Regions from separate parts of the Salinisphaera aquimarina genome, predicted to be linked through region 2. Evidence: riboswitches for the same ligand, from Rfam matches in the RefSeq annotation. Region 2 holds a riboswitch; the other holds the start of a gene.
The links. A riboswitch is a leader RNA that binds a small molecule or an ion and turns the genes downstream of it on or off. The one in region 2 is predicted to bind glycine.

Region 1 (8,614 bases), on a different contig from region 2:
GCCCAGCTGGGCCGAGCCCGGCCCCACCCTCGGGCTGTATCTGAACAACGATATCTTCAAGGATCTGCCCAAGGATATCCGCGAGATGATTCCGGTGGTCGCGCACGCGGCCAACGACCGCATGTTCGCCCAGTACACGGCCAAGAACGGGCCGGCACTCAAGCGTCTGATCGCGGGCGGCGCCGAGGTGCGCACCTTCCCCTCCGATGTGCTGGATCTGCTGAACAAGTACAACAACGAAATCCAGCAGGAACACGTCGAGAAGAATGCGATATACGCCAAGATTCACAAGCAGTGGACCGGCTTTCGCGACGACGTGCGCTCCTGGACCGACGTCAGCAGCTACAACTATCTGCGTTATATCAACGGCGATCTGAAGTAAGCGCCGGTTTGATACCCGTGCAACGCCGTATGCGGCGTTGCACGGCTTGACCCTGGAATGACCAAGGTCGTCGTCACCTGCCTTGTCTAGCTCAATTCTGGGCTACAGCGCGGGGTCGCGCCACGCGGCTACACGCCCTACTTCACGGCGTTGCTCAACTCCGGCAGCCACAGCACCAGCTGCGGGAACACCCACAGCAGAATCAGTGCGAACAACTGGATTCCGATGAACGGCACCACACCGCGGTAGATATCGCCGGTGCGGATTCCGGGTGGCGCCACGCCCTTGAGATAGAACAGGGCGAAGCCGAACGGCGGGGTCAGGAACGACGCCTGCAGATTGACCGCGATCAATACCGCGAACCACAGCGGGTCGATACCCAGCTTGATCGCGATCGGCGTCACCACCGGAACCACGATGAAGCTGATCTCGATGAAGTCGATGAAGAAACCGAGCAAGAAGATCACGAGCATCGTGAAGAACAGAAAACCGATCGTGCCGCCGGGCAGATCGATCAGCACCGCGTCGACCAGCTGCGGACCACCCAGGGACGAAAAGACCATCGTGAACGCGGTGGCGCCGATGAGAATGACGAACACCATGCCGGTGAGCCTGACGGTCTGATCCATCACGGCGCGCAGGTTCACCCAGGTCAGCCGTTTGTTGACCGCCGCCAGCAGCGTGGCGCCAAGCGCGCCCATGGCACCGGCTTCGGTCGGGGTGGCGATGCCGGCGAAGATCGTTCCCAGTACCACGAGGATCAACGCCAGCGGCGGCAGCATCATCGCCAGCACGCGCAACACCAGTCGCCGGCCATGGATCTGGCGCGCCGATTCCGGCAAGGCGGGCGCACGCTCGGGGTGACGCACCGCCACCACCACGACCCACAGCACATACAGCAGCGCCAGCATCACGCCGGGCACGAGCGCGCCGAGGAACAGATCACCGACCGATACGCCCATCTGATCGCCGAGGATGATCAGCACGATACTGGGCGGCACGATCTGGCCGAGCGTGCCCGACGCCGCCACCACGCCGCAGGCCAGTCCCTTGTCGTAGTTGTATTTGAGCATCACCGGCAGCGCCAGCACGCCCATGGTGACCACCGAGGCGCCGACCACGCCGGTCGACGCCGCCAGCAGCGTACCCACGGCCACAACCGAGATGGCCAGGCCGCCGCGCATGCGTCCGAACAGCACGCCCATGGTTTCCAGCAGGTCTTCGGCGAGCTTGGACTTCTCCAGCATCACGCCCATGAAGACGAAGAACGGGACCGCCACCAGCTGGTAGTTGTCCATGATGTTGCCGAATATGCGTCCCGGCAGGATATTCAACCGGGCCATGCGAAAGACCGGCTCCCAGGGCAGCGTCAACCCGAAATGAGTGACCATGTCGCTGCCGATGAGCGTGAACAGCACGGCCGTGCCGCCGAGGGTGAAGGCCACCGGATAGCCGATCAGCAACAGGCTGATGGCCACGGCGAACATCCACAGGGAAAGATAATCCACTAGCGACGCCCTCCGGCGGCAGAGAGGTCCAGGGACAGGTCAGCTGTCGGCATGGCTAAAGTCCGTCGGTCTGTTCGGTGGCGGGTTCGGACTCGGCCACCTCGCCGTAACCCGGCACGCCGCGTAGAAACGCGATGTTCTTGATCACCTGACTGATGCCCTGCAGGATCAGCATAGCGAATGCCGCCAGCATCATGGCCTTGATCGGATAGCGTGGCAGCCCGCCGGGGTTCGGGCTTTGCTCGAGATAGGACCAGGAGCGCTCCACGTAGCCGTAGCAGAAATACAGCCCGAAAACGCAGAATGGCATCAGGAAAGCGAAGGTGCCGAAGATATCGATCCATGCACGCGCTCTGGCACTCAGTCGGCTGTAGACGATGTCCACGCGCACATGACCGTCGACCGAGAGCACATAGGCCGCACCGAGCAGAAAGATCAGATCGAACGCGTAGGTCTGCATTTCCAGATACACGTTGGCGCTGAGTTGTACCCCCAGGTAATGGCCGAGATAACGCGTGATCACGTTATAGGCGCCGATGAGCACCATTGCCGCGGCCAGCCACCACATCAGCTTGCCCAACGCGGTCGAGAACGCATCGATGGCGCGGGCCAGTCCCAGAAGAATTGTCACGATCTGCCCTCGAACGCTGTGGCTGGATGGGTACGCGCGATATCACGCAGGCGCGCAAGCTTATCGGACAGGATGGCTGCGAACAAAACCGCGACCTAGGAAACCGCCCTGCACCGGTCGCCCGGAGTGAGCCACTGCGATCGTGCTCGGGTCGACCACGCGCCACAACTAGGCGGGCTCTATCGTCGGGCTTTCACCACGACAAGTCGCAAGCATCGGGTAGTATCAATCGCACCGCCCGGGGCAACCGGCGATCATCCAGAACCAGACGAGGCAGACGTGACGCGAAATATACTCATCACCGGTGGCAACAGCGGTATCGGCAAGGAAATGGCCCGCGCCCTCGCAGCCAACGGTGATCGCGTGGTCATCGCTTCCAGCAATCTGGCCAACTCGGAACGGGCCGCCGACGAGATCCGGCGCGCCGACTCGGCCGCGCAGGTCGAAGCGATGGCGCTGGATCTGTCGAATTTCGAAGCGATCGATCGATTTGCCGACGATCTGTTGCAGCGCATGCCGGTGATCGACGTGCTGATTCTCAACGCCGGGCTCTACACCCACGGCGCGCGGCGGCTCGACAACGGTCTCGAAGCCATGATCGGGGTCATGCATTTCGGGCATTTTCGTCTTACGCAACGTCTGCTGGATGCCGTGTGCGCCGCCGACGCCGGCCGCATTGTCGTCACCAGTTCCTATGCGCACCGGATTGGCCGTATCCGCCAGGCCAGTTTCGAGGATCCGTCCCTGCGCCATATATCACTCGAAGGCTACGCCCAGGCAAAGCTCGCCAATCTGTTGTTCACCCGGGAACTGGCGCGGCGGCTTGCCGATACGTCAGTAACGGTGAACGCTTTTCATCCCGGCTCCGTCGCCACCGGCATCTGGCAGGAACTGCCCGGCCCCTTGCAGCGTCTGTTCGGCCTGTTCCTGGTCGACTCCGAACAAGGCGCCGACACCGGCGTATGGCTGGCAAACGCCGATGAAGCGCGCGAGCACAGCGGTGAGTATTTCTACAAGCGCCGGATCACGAAGACATCGTCCGCCAGCCGGGACAGGCAGCTCGCCGCGTGGCTCTGGAAAGACAGTGAAGCACGCATGTAGGCAGTACGCTTCGCGCTCCGCGTGCCTGGAACGAAAGCCGCAGACGAGCTGGCATATCGACGTTTCAATGCCGGCGCCGGTATCGGCGGAACGCCAGTTGCCTGCGATGTCGACGGCGCTGCGCATGTTTCTTGGTCGCCGGCGCCGCCTCATTGTTCTCAGGTGAAGCGGCGGCCGCGTTGCTCGTCCGCCGATCAGGCTGTGCCCACACGATCCTGGATGATCGTGGCGATCGCGTCCGCCGTGCCTGCGGACAGCGTCCAGCCGAGATGGCCATGACCGGTGTTGTAGAACACCCGCGGTGAATTGCCCGGCCCGACCCGGGGCATCATGTCGGGCAACATCGGACGCAGCCCGGCCCAGGGCACCACGCTGCGCGTGCTCACGCCCGGAAACAGCTGCTGCACCCATTCGGTCAGGGGTTCGATGCGATCGGCCCGGATATCGCGGTTGAAGCCGTTGAACTCGGCAGATCCGGCCACGCGCAGGCGCTGACCGAGGCGGCTGCTGACCAGCTTGGTGGCGTCGTCGAGCAGGCTTACCTGGGGCGCGGCGGCCTGCGACGCCTCATCGTCGAGATTGACCGTGATCGAATAGCCTTTCACCGGATAGACGTTGACACGATCGCCCACCTGGGCAGCCATGGTGCGACTGGCCGTACCGGCGCACATCACCATGGCATCGAAACGGTGCTCGGTGTCGCCTTCCGGCGCGCTCGAGGTGACGGTCACGCCGTTCTCGTCCACCGTCAGTTTCTGTACATCGTGCTCGTAGCGCAGTTTGGCACCGCGTTTTTCGGCCGCGCGTGCCAGGCCGTTGCTGTATTTATGAATATCGCCGGTGGAATCGCTTTCGGTGAAGAAACCGCCGTAGTAATCACCAGCCAGCGTCGGCTCGATCTGGCGCATTTCGCCGACGGTCACGGCGCGACGCTCGAGGCCGCCCGCGGCGAGCATGGCGGTGACTTTCTCTGCGTGCTGAAACGACGCCTTGTCCCGATAGATATGCAGGATGCCCTTCTGCTTGAGATCGAAGTCGATATTCTCTTCTTCGGCCCAGGAAAACAGATATTGTCGTGCTTCTATTGCGAGCCGCGCGGTGTCTGTGGTGTTTTGCTCATAGCGGGGAATAGCGCGCATGAACTCGAAGAACCACGACAACTTGTGCCAGGAAGGCTTGGGATTGACCAATAATGGGGCATCGCGACGGAACATCCATTTGAGCCCCTTGGCGACCATGCCCCAGTTGTTCCAGACTTCGGCGTTCGATGCCGATAGCTGGCCGCCGTTGGCGAACGATGTTTCCATGGCGGCATAACGGTTGCGATCGAACAGGGTGACGTCGAATCCGCGCCGGGTGAGCGCATAAGCCGTGGTGACACCGGAAATGCCGCCACCGATCACTGCAATATGTTTCATATGTCTCTCGTGTCTGACGTAAAGGTTGATGACCCCGCGATGCACGCGGGCACGCCCCTTCCGTTTCTGGACCTGAGAGATTCACGACACGCCGTCAACGGCACGCTCGTTTGCTCCTTCGGTGCGACCCACATCTTGCGATGCCGGCTGCTCTTCGGATGATCTGACGCGATATCGGTCCGGTGGCCTGAGAGTTTCCGGGGCGGTTGCTCCTTCGGCGCCGGCGAATACAGGACTCGACGAACTCTCCCGATATCGCGTGACAACAACGCTGCAGCGTGGGCTCCAGCGATGCGGTCATGATAATCGATCGGTTCTACGGAACAAAAGCACGACACGTGCCAGCGGGGCGCGAATAGACCTTGTGCCACTAAGGATATACGCGCGGTCGGCCGATAGCTTTGGTCACTGGCGCCGTTCGATGATTTCTGGTTTATTGAATACCTAGCGTGAGATAAGCCGGCTATGGGACTCATGGAAACGGGAAAGTTCCGCGCGTGCTTCTTTCCATCGTCGATATCGAGGAATATATCGGCGGAATCATGGATTCGCGATATTCCAAGCTCTGAACAGACTAATGGGTTAATGGCTGCGATCAATCCCGTCGAGCCGTCCAGCTCTTTGGCCAGCTCATTTCATAACTTTGATGACACCATGGACGGATCCGCCGCTGCCTCCTCGACCCATGCGCGACAAGACGACCGTGTGGCGTGACTTCGGGTCGACCGCAGTAGCCGGACGGTCGGCTGCAACCGGCGCGCGTCATGAGAGCACGCTGCTGTTCTCGACCACGGCCGGTTTCCGGGCCGTATTTCTGCGCCTGGTGTATATGTCGCTGGGCATACACGCCGGCCTGTTCGCGCTGTTCGTCGTACTGGATGTCACGGTGCTCGTCTACGCCAATGGCATCAGCGTGCTGCTCTACGGACTCTGTATTGGGCTTATGCATCGTGCGTTCGATCATGCGACGCTGCTGATCGCCTGCGGCGAAGTGATTACGCACTCGCTCGTTGCCACCCTGCTCCTGGGCTGGTCCAGCGGGTTTCACTACTATCTTCTGATCCTGCCGCCACTGCTGTTCCTCAGCAATCTGTCGATGCGGCATTGCTTGTTGTCGGTCATCGCGCTGGCGCTTGGCTACGTGCAGTTCAACGTCGTGTTCGAGCATGCGGCCGCGCTGAACCCCTTATCGACCCCGGTGCTGTCGGCGTTTCGTTATATCAACATGTGTATCGTGATCGCCACGATTGGTGTGCTTTCGTATATGTACCGCGCCAATGTCACCGCAGTTGTGGTCCGCTTGCGCGAACTGGCCGCGACCGATCCTTTGACCGGCCTCACCAACCGCCGGGAATTCTTTCGCCGGACCGGAATACAAACAGCGGAATCGCGAAAAAACCCTCTTTACTCGCTGGTTCTCGCGGATATCGACAACTTCAAGCGCGTCAACGATACCTATGGGCACGAGGTGGGCGACCGGCTGTTGCTGGATGTGTGCGACGTGCTGCGTGCGAGCAGTCGGGATATCGATCTCGTAACCCGTTGGGGCGGCGAGGAGTTTCTGCTCATGCTGCCCGGCGCCGATATGGTCATGGCGGCGCGGGTCGCGGAACGTGCGCGGTGGGCTGTGCTAGGCGCTCGTATTCGCGCACACGAAACCGATCACGCGATCACCATGACCTTTGGCGTGGCCGAGCGCCAGGCAGACGAGGACGTCGAATTATGCATCGCCCGTGCGGACGAAGCGTTGCGTATCGGCAAGCGTAACGGCAAGGACCGGGTCGAACTCGCCCGCCCGGCGAGCACGCAGACATGAAGCCGCGCCGGGCAACGCCCGGCGCTCAGAGGTCGTGACCTATTTCTTCGGCTTGCCGCTCTTCTTGCCGCCCTTGGGTTTTTTGCCAGCCTTGCGCTTCGCCGCTGGCGGCTGGGTGCGACGACCCGGCGCGGGCGCCGGAAACGCGCCCTCGACGCGGCTGATGGCGAGCTGACGATTCGCCACCCAGACTGTCTTCAGGTGCGAGAATATCTCGGGTGGCATGCCCTGGGGCAGATCGACCATGCTGTGGTCGTCGCGGATGTCGATACGGCCGATATCCTTGCTGTCGACGCCGGCTTCGTTGGCGATTGCGCCGACGATATTGCGTGGCTCGACACCATGTTGATGACCGACTTCGATACGAAATGTTTCCAGATCGCTGTCACTGCCGCGTGGTTTTTTCGAGCGCGGCTTGTCGTTCGCGGTGCCGAATCCGGGGCCGTCGCTGTGCATCGGCACGGGCGAAGCCTTGCCGGCCGCACCCAGTGGCGCGTCGTCGCCCTGCGCCATGAAGGCCAGCGCTGCGGCCATGTCCACGAGTTCCACGTCGTTGGCCCGTCGATACTCCTCGACCAGCGTCCGGAAATAATCCAGCGATTCCGATTCGATCGTCTCGCCGATGCGCTGCTTGAAACGCACCATGCGTTGTTCGTTGACTTCGGCCGCGGTGGGCAAGTCCATCGGCTCGATGGGCTGACGGGTCGCATGCTCGATGGCCTTGAACAGCCGCTTCTCGCGCATGGTCACGAACAGAATGGCATCACCGGCACGCCCTGCCCGTCCGGTGCGACCAATTCGGTGCACGTAGGACTCGGTGTCGTGCGGAATATCGAAATTGATCACGTGACTGATGCGCTCGACGTCGAGCCCACGCGCGGCGACATCCGTGGCCACGATGATATCCAGCTGCTTGTTCTTGAGCCGGGCCACGGTGCGCTCGCGCTGCTGCTGCGGGATATCCCCGTTCAGGGCCGCGCAGGCGTAGCCGCGAGCGGTCAGCTTCTCGGCGAGTTCATCGGTGGCCTTCTTGGTGCGGGCGAACACCAGCATGGCGTCGAAGGGTTCGGCCTCGAGCAGACGCGTAAGCGCGTCGAGCTTGCCCATGCCGCCGCCCACGATCCAGTAGCGCTGACGAATATTTATCGCCGTCGAGGTCTTGTTCTTGATCGTGACTTCTTCGGCATCGCGCAGATGGGTCTTGGCGATCCGCCGAATGGCCGCGGGCATGGTCGCGGAGAACAGCGCGACCTGACGTCGTGGCGGCGTGTTCTCGAAGATCCATTCGACGTCTTCGATGAAGCCCATGCGCAGCATTTCGTCGGCTTCGTCAAGCACCATCCACTCGAGATTCTTGAGCGACAGCGTGCCGCGCTTGAGATGATCCATCACCCGGCCTGGCGTTCCCACGACCACGTCCACGCCACGACGCAACGCCGCCAGCTGCGGGCCATAGCCCTGGCCGCCGTAGATCGGCAGGACGTGAAAATCCTTGATGTGCGAGGCATAGCTCTGAAACGCCTCGGCTACCTGAATGGCGAGTTCGCGCGTCGGCGCGAGCACCAGGGCGCGCGGCGCCTTGCTGCTGTTCTGGCCACTGGCATGAAGCCGCGACAGGATCGGCAACGCGAACGCCGCTGTCTTGCCGGTACCGGTCTGAGCCTGACCGAGCACGTCGCGCCCGGCCAGCAACGGCGGTATGGTTGCAGCCTGAATCGGCGACGGCGATTCGTAGCCGACCGATTCGACGGCTTTCAT
Region 2 (8,614 bases):
CAATAAATGACCGAATCCAGTTCCAGCAATATTTTCGAAGCGCTTCAGCACGGCTTGACCCAGGCCAAGTCGGTACAGACACCGGGCGAGGTCCACGGCACGCTCACCGGCATGCTGTGTATCGACAACGCGGCGCGAGGCGCCCAGGCGGTCGAGGACGTCGAGTCCGACATGCTCGACAGCGCGCTCGACGCCCTGCGCGAGATGACGCTGGAAGGACTGTTCGACCCCGACCTGAGTTTCAAGCCGCTGCTGCCCGACGACGAGGTCGAACTCGAACGCCGGGTGCAGGCGTTGGCGCGCTGGTGTGCGGGCTTTCTCTATGGTCTGAGCGCCGACGGCGAATTCGATCTGTCGCGGCTGTCGGCCGAGGTGCGCGAAGTGGTCGGTGATCTCACCGAGTTGTCGCGCGCCGGTCTGACCGCCGAAGACAGCGACGGCGAGTCGGCCGAAGGCGACTACGCCGAGCTGGTGGAATACGTGCGCGTCGGGGTACAGATGATTTTCCTGGAACTGCAGCCCAAACGCGAAGGCCCGGCCAAGCGGGAGTCGCTGCATTGATGGCTGCGCCGCTACGCGACCAGAGCCATCTGCGCCATGTCGATCATCAGCCCGATCACAGCGCCCGCCGACGCCGGCTCAGACAGATCCTCGGTGACGACGGCATCGCCGTGATCGCGGCCACGCCGGAACGCAATCGCAACAACGATGTGGACTATCCCTACCGGCCCAACAGCGATTTTCGCTACCTGACCGGGTTCTGTGAACCGGAAGCGGTGGCGGTACTCGCGCCGGGCTTTGCCGAGGGCGACTATCTGCTGTTCTGTCGCGAGCGCAACGTCGAGCAGGAGACCTGGGTCGGCCATCGCGCCGGCGTCGAGGGCGCCATGGCCTGGTACGGCGCCGACAAGGCACTGGCGATCGACGATTTCGATACCTGGCTGCCACGCCTGTTCAACGGCCGCAAACGGCTCTATATCACCCTCGGCGAGCACCCGGATTTCGAGCACGGCGTACTGCGCGCGCTGGAAAACATGCGCAGCCAGGGCCGGCGGGGCGAGCCGCCCGAGCATATCGTCGCGCTCGACAAGATTCTCCACGAGATGCGTCTGCGCAAGTCGTCCGACGAGATCCGCCTGCTGCGCGAAGCCGCCGCCACCTCGGCGCGCGCCCACGTCGCCGCGATGCAGGCCGCCACGCCCGGCATGTACGAGTACCAGCTGGCGGCCGTGCTGCACTATGAGTTCGAGCGCGATGGCATGAGCTGGGCCTACCCCAGCATCGTCGGCGCGGGCGCCAACGGCTGTGTGCTGCACTATATCGAGAACAGCGCCCAGATCGCGGACGGCGATCTGGTGCTCATCGATGCCGGCGCCGAATATCGCGGCTATGCCGGCGACATCACCCGCACGTTTCCGGTCAACGGCACGTTCAGCGATGCCCAGCGTCGGCTCTATGCCGTCGTACTGGCGGCCAACAAGGCAGCGATCGCCGCGGCCCGCCCCGGCGTGCCCGCCAACGCGCCGCATCAGGCCGCGCTGCGGGTGCTGGTCGAGGGCATGATCGAGCTGGGCCTGCTCGCCGGAGACGCCGACGACGTCATCGAAACCGAGCGCTATCGTGCGTTTTTCATGCACGGCACCAGCCATTGGCTGGGCATGGACGTGCACGACGTGGGCGACTACAAGAGCGACGAGGAATGGCGCCTGCTCGAACCGGGCATGGTGCTGACCGTCGAGCCGGGACTGTACGTGCGCGCCGGCAGCGAAACCGCGCCGTCGGCGTACTGGAACCTCGGTATTCGCGTGGAAGACGACGTCGTCATTACCGACGACGGCTGCGAGGTGCTTACGGCTGATGTGCCCAAGGACATCGACGCCATCGAGGCGCTGATGGCGGGCACCGACGGATGAGCGGATCGCGGCAGCGCGAATACGATATCGCGGTGGTGGGCGGCGGCCTGGCCGGCGCCAGTCTGGCCTGTGCGCTTGCCGACAGCGGACTGTCGATCGCGCTCATCGAGGCGGTGCCGTTCGACGCGCCCGCCGATGCCAATATGGCCGCGCGCACCACGGCCATCGCCTGGGGCACGCGGGCACTGTTCGAGCGCCTGGATCTGTGGTCGGCCATGGCCCGCGATGCCGCGCCTATCAAGCGCCTGCATGTATCCCAGAAAGCGAGCTTCGGCACGGTGCGCGTGGCTGCCGACGAATACGATCTGCCGGCGCTGGGCTATGTATTGCCCAATCTGGCCATGATCGCGGCGCTGCGCGCGCGCCTCGCCGAGCTGGAGAAAGTCGACGTGATCGCGCCGGCGCGTTTCCAGGCGTTGCGTTATCCCGAGGGCGGCGAGCAGGTCGAGATCACGCTCACCCACGCCGAAACCGAGGCGCCGCAGACTCTGAGCGCGCGCCTGCTCATCGGTGCCGACGGGGCGAAATCCTCGGTGCGCGAAGCGCTGGGGATCGGCGCGCGCGTGGACGATTACCACCAGCGCGCGCTGATCACCATCGTGCGCCCCGAGCGCCCGCACGACGGCTGTGCCTTTGAGCGCTTCACCCCGGACGGCCCGGTCGCCGTGTTGCCGCGTAGCCGCGACAGCTGTGCGGTGGTATGGACGCTGCCAACGGAAGCCGCCGAACGCATGTGCGCGATCGACGACGACGCCTTCACCGCCGCGCTGCAGGAGGCTTTCGGGCAGCGTCTGGGCCAGCTCACCCTCGACGGCCCGCGCGGCAGCTACCCGCTGGCCCGCGTGCTCTGCGATCGCGCGGTTTCCACGCGCGCGGCGCTGATCGGCAACGCCGGGCATTCGCTGCACCCGGCGGCCGCCCAGGGCTTCAACCTGGCTATTCGCGATGCGCTGGTGCTGGCCGCCATGCTGCGCGAACGCCTGGATGCGGACCCGGATCTCGACCCGGGCAATGCGGATCTGCTCGCGGCCTGGGCCGAGGCGCGCGCGCCCGATCAGCATCGGGTCGCCAATTTCACCGATGCGATCGTGCGCGTTTTTTCCAACCGCCTGCCGGGCCTGGGCGGCGCCCGCGCGGCCGGGCTGGTCGGGTTGTCGCTGCTGCCCGCGATCCGTCACGACATGGCCCGTCGCAGCATGGGCATGGCCGTGGCGCCCGGTATCGACTCCGGTGTGTCGTCATGAGCCGCGCCGGCGCACCCCGCTACGACGTTGCCGTGGTCGGCGGTGGCATGGTGGGCGCGGTGCTCGCGGTCGCGCTCGAACAGACCGGATTTGCGGTGGCCCTGATCGAGGCGAAACAGCCCGGCCGCTTCGATGCCCAGGCCGATTACGATCTGCGCCTGTCGGCGATCGCGCCGGGCCCGCGACGCGTGCTCGCCAATCTGGGGCTGTGGGAGACGGTCGAGCGCACCCGCGCCTGTGCCTTCACCGGGATGAAGGTCTGGGATGCGGGTGGCCATGCCGAACTGTTTCTCGAACACACGGCCATCGGCCTGCCCGAACTCGGTCATATCGTCGAGAACGAACTGGTGGTGGACACCGCTTGGCAGACGCTGGGCAGCGTCGATGTGTTCTGTCCGGCCATGCTCGCGGATCTGGAGATCGAGCCCGATCGCGCCTGCCTGCGCCTGGATGACGATAGCGTGATCACCGCTGCGCTGGTGGTCGGCGCGGAAGGCGCCAATTCGCCGGTGCGCGGTTTTGCCGGCATCGAGACGACCGGCTGGGCCTATGGCCAGCGCTGCACGGTCGGCGCGGTGACCCCCGAGAAGCATCATCGCCATATCGCCTGGCAACGCTTCACCGAAACCGGGCCGGTCGCTTTCCTGCCGTTGTCGGACGGGCGCTGCTCGCTGGCCTGGCACGCCGACGAGGCGCTGGCCGACGAGTTGAAAGCACTCGATCACGATGCTTTCTGTGCGCGTCTGACCGAGGCCAGCGGCGGGGTGCTGGGCAAAATCGAGAAGATGGATACGCGCGCGGCGTTTCCGCTGAAACTGCTGCACGCAAAACGCTACTGTGATCACCGCATCGCGCTGGCCGGTGACGCCGCCCATGTGCTGCATCCGATGGCCGGGCAGGGGGTCAACCTGGGTCTGCTCGACGTGGCCGAACTGGTGGGCGCGCTCGAGGCCGGCCGCGAGGCGGGTCGCGATGCCGGTGATCTGACTTATCTCAAGCGCTATCAGCGTGCGCGCATGGCCGAAAACCTGTTGATGATGGGCGCCACCGACGCGCTCAAGCGGGTCTATGGCAGTCGCCTGCCGTGGCTGCGACAGCTGCGCGAACAGGCGATCGCCAGCGCGGCCGGGCTGGCGCCCGTCCGCCAGCTGATGATCCATCATGCGGTGGGTCTGGCGGCCGACGGCCCGCGTCTGCTGCGCTGAGCCGGGTCTTTACCGGCTTGGCGCGGCGTGAGCGCATCGGTATAGTCGGGTTTCGATCGCGAATCGCGTGGGAGAGAGCGGGCTGGACCCGCCGCCGAAGGCGCACACCGCCCGGAAACGCTCAGGCAACACGGACCGCGCGACCGTCCGGCTGATAACAACGGCCGGACAAGATCGACTCTGGAGAGCAGCCGCCGCGAGCGGTTCACCGACGGGGCAAATCTCTCAGGTGCCAGGACAGAGGGGCGACAGGGCAAAAGCCTTGGTCGTTTCGTGTCCGTCATTTCCTGGTAACGAGAGAACCCGCATGGCCAAACGCACTCCGCTTTACGACGCGCATGTCGCTCTCGAGGCCAAGATGGTCGATTTCGCCGGCTGGGACATGCCCATCGACTACGGTTCCCAGATTGCCGAGCACAAGGCCGTGCGCGATAACGCCGGCATGTTCGATGTCTCGCATATGGCGGTGGTCGATATCCACGGCGACGAGGCGCGCGAGTTTCTGCGCTATGTCATGGCCAACGATATTGCCAAGGCGGACGACGCCGGCCGCGCGATCTACACCTGCATGCTCAATACCCGCGGTGGCGTGATCGACGATCTGATCGTCTACCACTTGGGCGGCGGCTTCTATCGCGTCGTCGTCAATGCGGCGACCACGAAAAAGGACCTGGCCTGGCTGCAGAGCCAGGCGCGCGAGCGCCAGGTCGAGATCGATCATCGCGAGGATCTGGCGATCATCGCCGTGCAGGGCCCGCGCGCCCGTGAGCTCGCCGGCGAGGTGCTCGACGACGATCTCGCCGCGCGCGCCGCGAAGCTCAAACCGTTCAATGCCGTGGTCGAAGGCGATATCTCGGTCGGTCGCACCGGCTATACCGGCGAAGACGGCTACGAAATCGTGCTGCCCGTTGCCGACGCGCCCGGCATGTGGAAACGCCTGCGCCAGGCCGGCGTGGCGCCGGTGGGTCTGGGTGCGCGCGACACGCTGCGCCTGGAGGCCGGGCTCAATCTCTACGGCCAGGACATGGACGAGGACCGCACCCCGCTCGAATCCGGGCTGGGCTGGACCGTGGCGTTCGACCCCGAGGGGCGCGAATTCATCGGCCGCGACGCACTCGAACACGCCAAGGCCGAGGGCGTGCCCATGAAGCTCGTGGGGCTGGTGCTCGAAGGTCGTGGCGTGATGCGCTCGCATTCTGCCGTGCGCGAGGCCGACAGCGAGAACGACGACGCCAAGGCTGCCGAAGGCGAGGTCACCAGCGGCAGCTACGCGCCCACCCTGTCGCGCTCGATCGGCCTGGCCCGTGTGCCCGTCGACTGGCAGGACAGCGTTCAGGTACAGATCCGCGACAAGTGGCTGCCCGCGCGTATCGTCGCCTATCCCTTTGTGCGTAACGGCAAGAGCCGTATCGACGACTGACATCCTTTACCACTAACCTTGGCCTGACCTGTGTCGGACACGAGCCATTACAAGGAATAACCATGAGCGATATCCCCAAGGAACTGTTCTATACCAAGACCCACGAATGGATCGGCAATGACGGCGACGGCACGGTCACGGTCGGCATCACCGACTACGCGCAGTCGGCGCTCGGCGACCTGGTATTCGTGGAACTGCCCGAAACCGGAACCAAGGTCAGTGCCGGCGACGGCGTCGCCGTGGTCGAGTCGGTCAAGGCCGCGTCGGATATCTATGCGCCGGTGGCCGGCGAGATCGCGGAGATCAACGAGCAACTGGCGGATTCGCCGGAACTGGTCAACGAGGATCCGTTCGGCGAAGGCTGGCTGTTCAAGCTCAGCGTCGAGGACGAAGACGCGCTCGATGATCTGCTCGATTCCGACGCCTATCAGGCCGTGGTCGAGGACGAGGAAGACTGATCCACCGCCCGCACTGGCCCTATGGACGCAGCCGCTGGCGCTGCGCGTTCCGCGAATTCACGAGACATCATGCCGTTCATTCCGCATACCGATGATGATATCCAGACCATGCTCACTGCGGTGGGCGTGGCGGCGATCGACGATCTGTTCGACGAGATCGACCCCAGCCTGCGCAACGTCTCGCTCGACGGCATTCCCGAGGGCGCCAGCGAACAGGCGATCACCCGGCTCATGCACGAGCGCGCCGCGCGCGACGCCGGCGGGCTGTGCTTTATCGGTGCCGGCGCCTATGAGCATCATGTTCCGGCGGCGGTCTGGGAAGTGGCGACCCGTGGCGAGTTCTACAGCGCCTATACGCCGTATCAGCCCGAAGCCAGCCAGGGCACGCTGCAGCTGGTCTATGAATACCAGACCATGATGTGCGGGCTTACCGGCATGGACGTGGCCAACGCCTCGCTCTATGACGGCGCGTCCGCGCTGGCCGAGGCCGTGCTCATGGCCGTGCGCGCCAACCGCAAGTCCAGGTCCAATCGCGTGCTCATGCCGGCCGGCGTGCATCCGTTCTATCGCGAGGTCGCGCACAACATCTGTGCCAATCAGGGCGTCGTGTTCGAAGCCCTGGAATACGAGCCTGCCAGCGGTACCGTCGATTTGAACGCGCTCGAGCGCTGGGCCGGGGAGGACGTGACCGCGCTGGTGATACCGCAGCCGAATTTCTTCGGCGGGCTCGAAGACGTGAACACGCTCACCGATTGGGCCCACACCAACGGCGCCATTGCCATCGGCGTGATCAATCCGGTCGCGCTGGCGCTGCTCGCCGAGCCGGGGCGCTGGGGCAGCGGCGAGGGCGCGGATATCGTGGTTGGCGAAGGCCAGCCGCTGGGCGCGCCGATGGCCGGCGGCGGCCCGTATTTCGGCATTCTCTGCTGTCGCAAAAAGCATGTACGCCAGATGCCGGGCCGCGTGGTCGGACGCACCCAGGATATCGAGGGCAGGGACGGTTATGTACTCACCCTGCAGCCGCGCGAACAGCATATCCGTCGCTCCAAGGCGACTTCGAATATCTGCACCAATCAGGGCCTGTTGGTCACCGCGGCGACCATCCATATGAGCCTGCTCGGGCCGCAGGGGCTGGAAAGCGTGGCGGCGGCGTCGGTGGCCAACACCCAGGCGCTGGTCGAGCGGCTGACTGCGATCGACGGCGTCGAGCGAGTCTTCGATGGCCCCTGTTTCCACGAGTGCGTGCTGCGACTGCCGGCCGCTGCCGACGCGGTGCTCGAGGCGCTGGCCGAGAAGGATATCTTCGGCGGTCTCGCACTCCGGCCCTTCTTTGGCTCGCTCGAAAACTGCGTGCTTGTCTGCGCGACCGAAACCAAGACCGATGCCGACCTCGATGCCTACGCCCGTGCTTTGAGCGATGTGCTCGACGCGCGCGCCGCGGCCTCGGTGGCCTGATTTTTCGTCATACCCCGTTACAAGGATTGTTCATGAGCCAGACCATCACCCTGCGCGGTACCCCCTGTGCCGTGGCCGGCACACTGCCTGCGCCCGGCGACAGCCTCGCCGATTTCACCCTGACCACCGCCAAGCTGGCTGATGTCTCGCTCGCCGATTACGCGGGCAAGCGCAAGATATTCAATATCTTTCCGAGCATGGATACGCCGACCTGCGCGCTCTCGGTCAAGCGCTTCAACGCCGAGGTCGACGCGCTGGACAATGTCGTGCTGTTCCAGATCTCGGCGGATCTCCCGTTCGCGCACAGCCGTTTCTGTACCGCTGAAGGGCTGGACAACGGCGTGGCCCTGTCGATGATGCGCGACAAGCGCTTCGCCGAGGACTACGGCGTGCTCATGGCCGAGGGGCCGATGGCCGGCATATGTGCGCGCGCAGTGATCGTCGCCGACGAGCACGACGTGGTGCTGCACAGCGAACTGGTGCCTGAACTCGCTCAGGAACCGAAGTATGAAGACGCATTGGCCGCGCTCAAGGTCTGAGCTTCTCCGGGAATACGTCTGAAGAAATCTGTTCGCAGATAAACGCAGATACAAGAGAAAGAGCGGGATAGAAAGATTTTTCCAAGCGCAACGCTCGACGGGTCAGCCATCATCCGCGAGTGGCGCGCTGACTTTCTTCATCTGCGTCTATCTGCGTTCATCTGCGGATAAAAAGTATTCCCGGCCGCAAACCCACATATCAGCAAACGCTGCAGTCGAAACGCCATGACCGAAAAACTGATCTTCGAATACAGCCGTCCCGGTCGCCAGGCCCGTGCCCAGGCGCCGGCCCATGCGCCGAGCCGCGAGCAGGCGATGGCGAACGTACCGGCGGCGCTGCGGCGCACATCCGTGCTCGGGCTGCCGGAGGTCTCGGAGAT

Region 1: it holds a riboswitch for glycine, as region 2 does, so the genes downstream of both, ACFOSU_RS10925 (D-amino acid dehydrogenase) here and gcvT (glycine cleavage system aminomethyltransferase GcvT) in region 2, are expected to answer to the same signal.

Annotation. Positions count from the first base shown of each region.
Region 1 covers NZ_JBHRSS010000004.1:123,171-131,784, forward strand. Annotated here, with positions in the region: gene ACFOSU_RS10905 (TRAP transporter substrate-binding protein) at 1-382, shown strand, start outside; gene ACFOSU_RS10910 (TRAP transporter large permease) at 520-1,869, opposite strand; gene ACFOSU_RS10915 (TRAP transporter small permease subunit) at 1,946-2,521, opposite strand; gene ACFOSU_RS10920 (SDR family NAD(P)-dependent oxidoreductase) at 2,801-3,622, shown strand; gene ACFOSU_RS10925 (D-amino acid dehydrogenase) at 3,817-5,040, opposite strand; glycine riboswitch at 5,206-5,302, opposite strand; gene ACFOSU_RS10930 (GGDEF domain-containing protein) at 5,726-6,856, shown strand; gene ACFOSU_RS10935 (DEAD/DEAH box helicase) at 6,896-8,614, opposite strand, start outside.
Region 2 covers NZ_JBHRSS010000010.1:211,214-219,827, forward strand. Annotated here, with positions in the region: gene ACFOSU_RS20340 (UPF0149 family protein) at 7-561, shown strand; gene pepP (Xaa-Pro aminopeptidase) at 561-1,913, shown strand; gene ubiH (2-octaprenyl-6-methoxyphenyl hydroxylase) at 1,910-3,157, shown strand; gene ACFOSU_RS20355 (UbiH/UbiF/VisC/COQ6 family ubiquinone biosynthesis hydroxylase) at 3,154-4,362, shown strand; glycine riboswitch at 4,421-4,510, shown strand; glycine riboswitch at 4,533-4,613, shown strand; gene gcvT (glycine cleavage system aminomethyltransferase GcvT) at 4,670-5,782, shown strand; gene gcvH (glycine cleavage system protein GcvH) at 5,845-6,240, shown strand; gene gcvPA (aminomethyl-transferring glycine dehydrogenase subunit GcvPA) at 6,310-7,695, shown strand; gene tpx (thiol peroxidase) at 7,728-8,234, shown strand; gene gcvPB (aminomethyl-transferring glycine dehydrogenase subunit GcvPB) at 8,460-8,614, shown strand, end outside.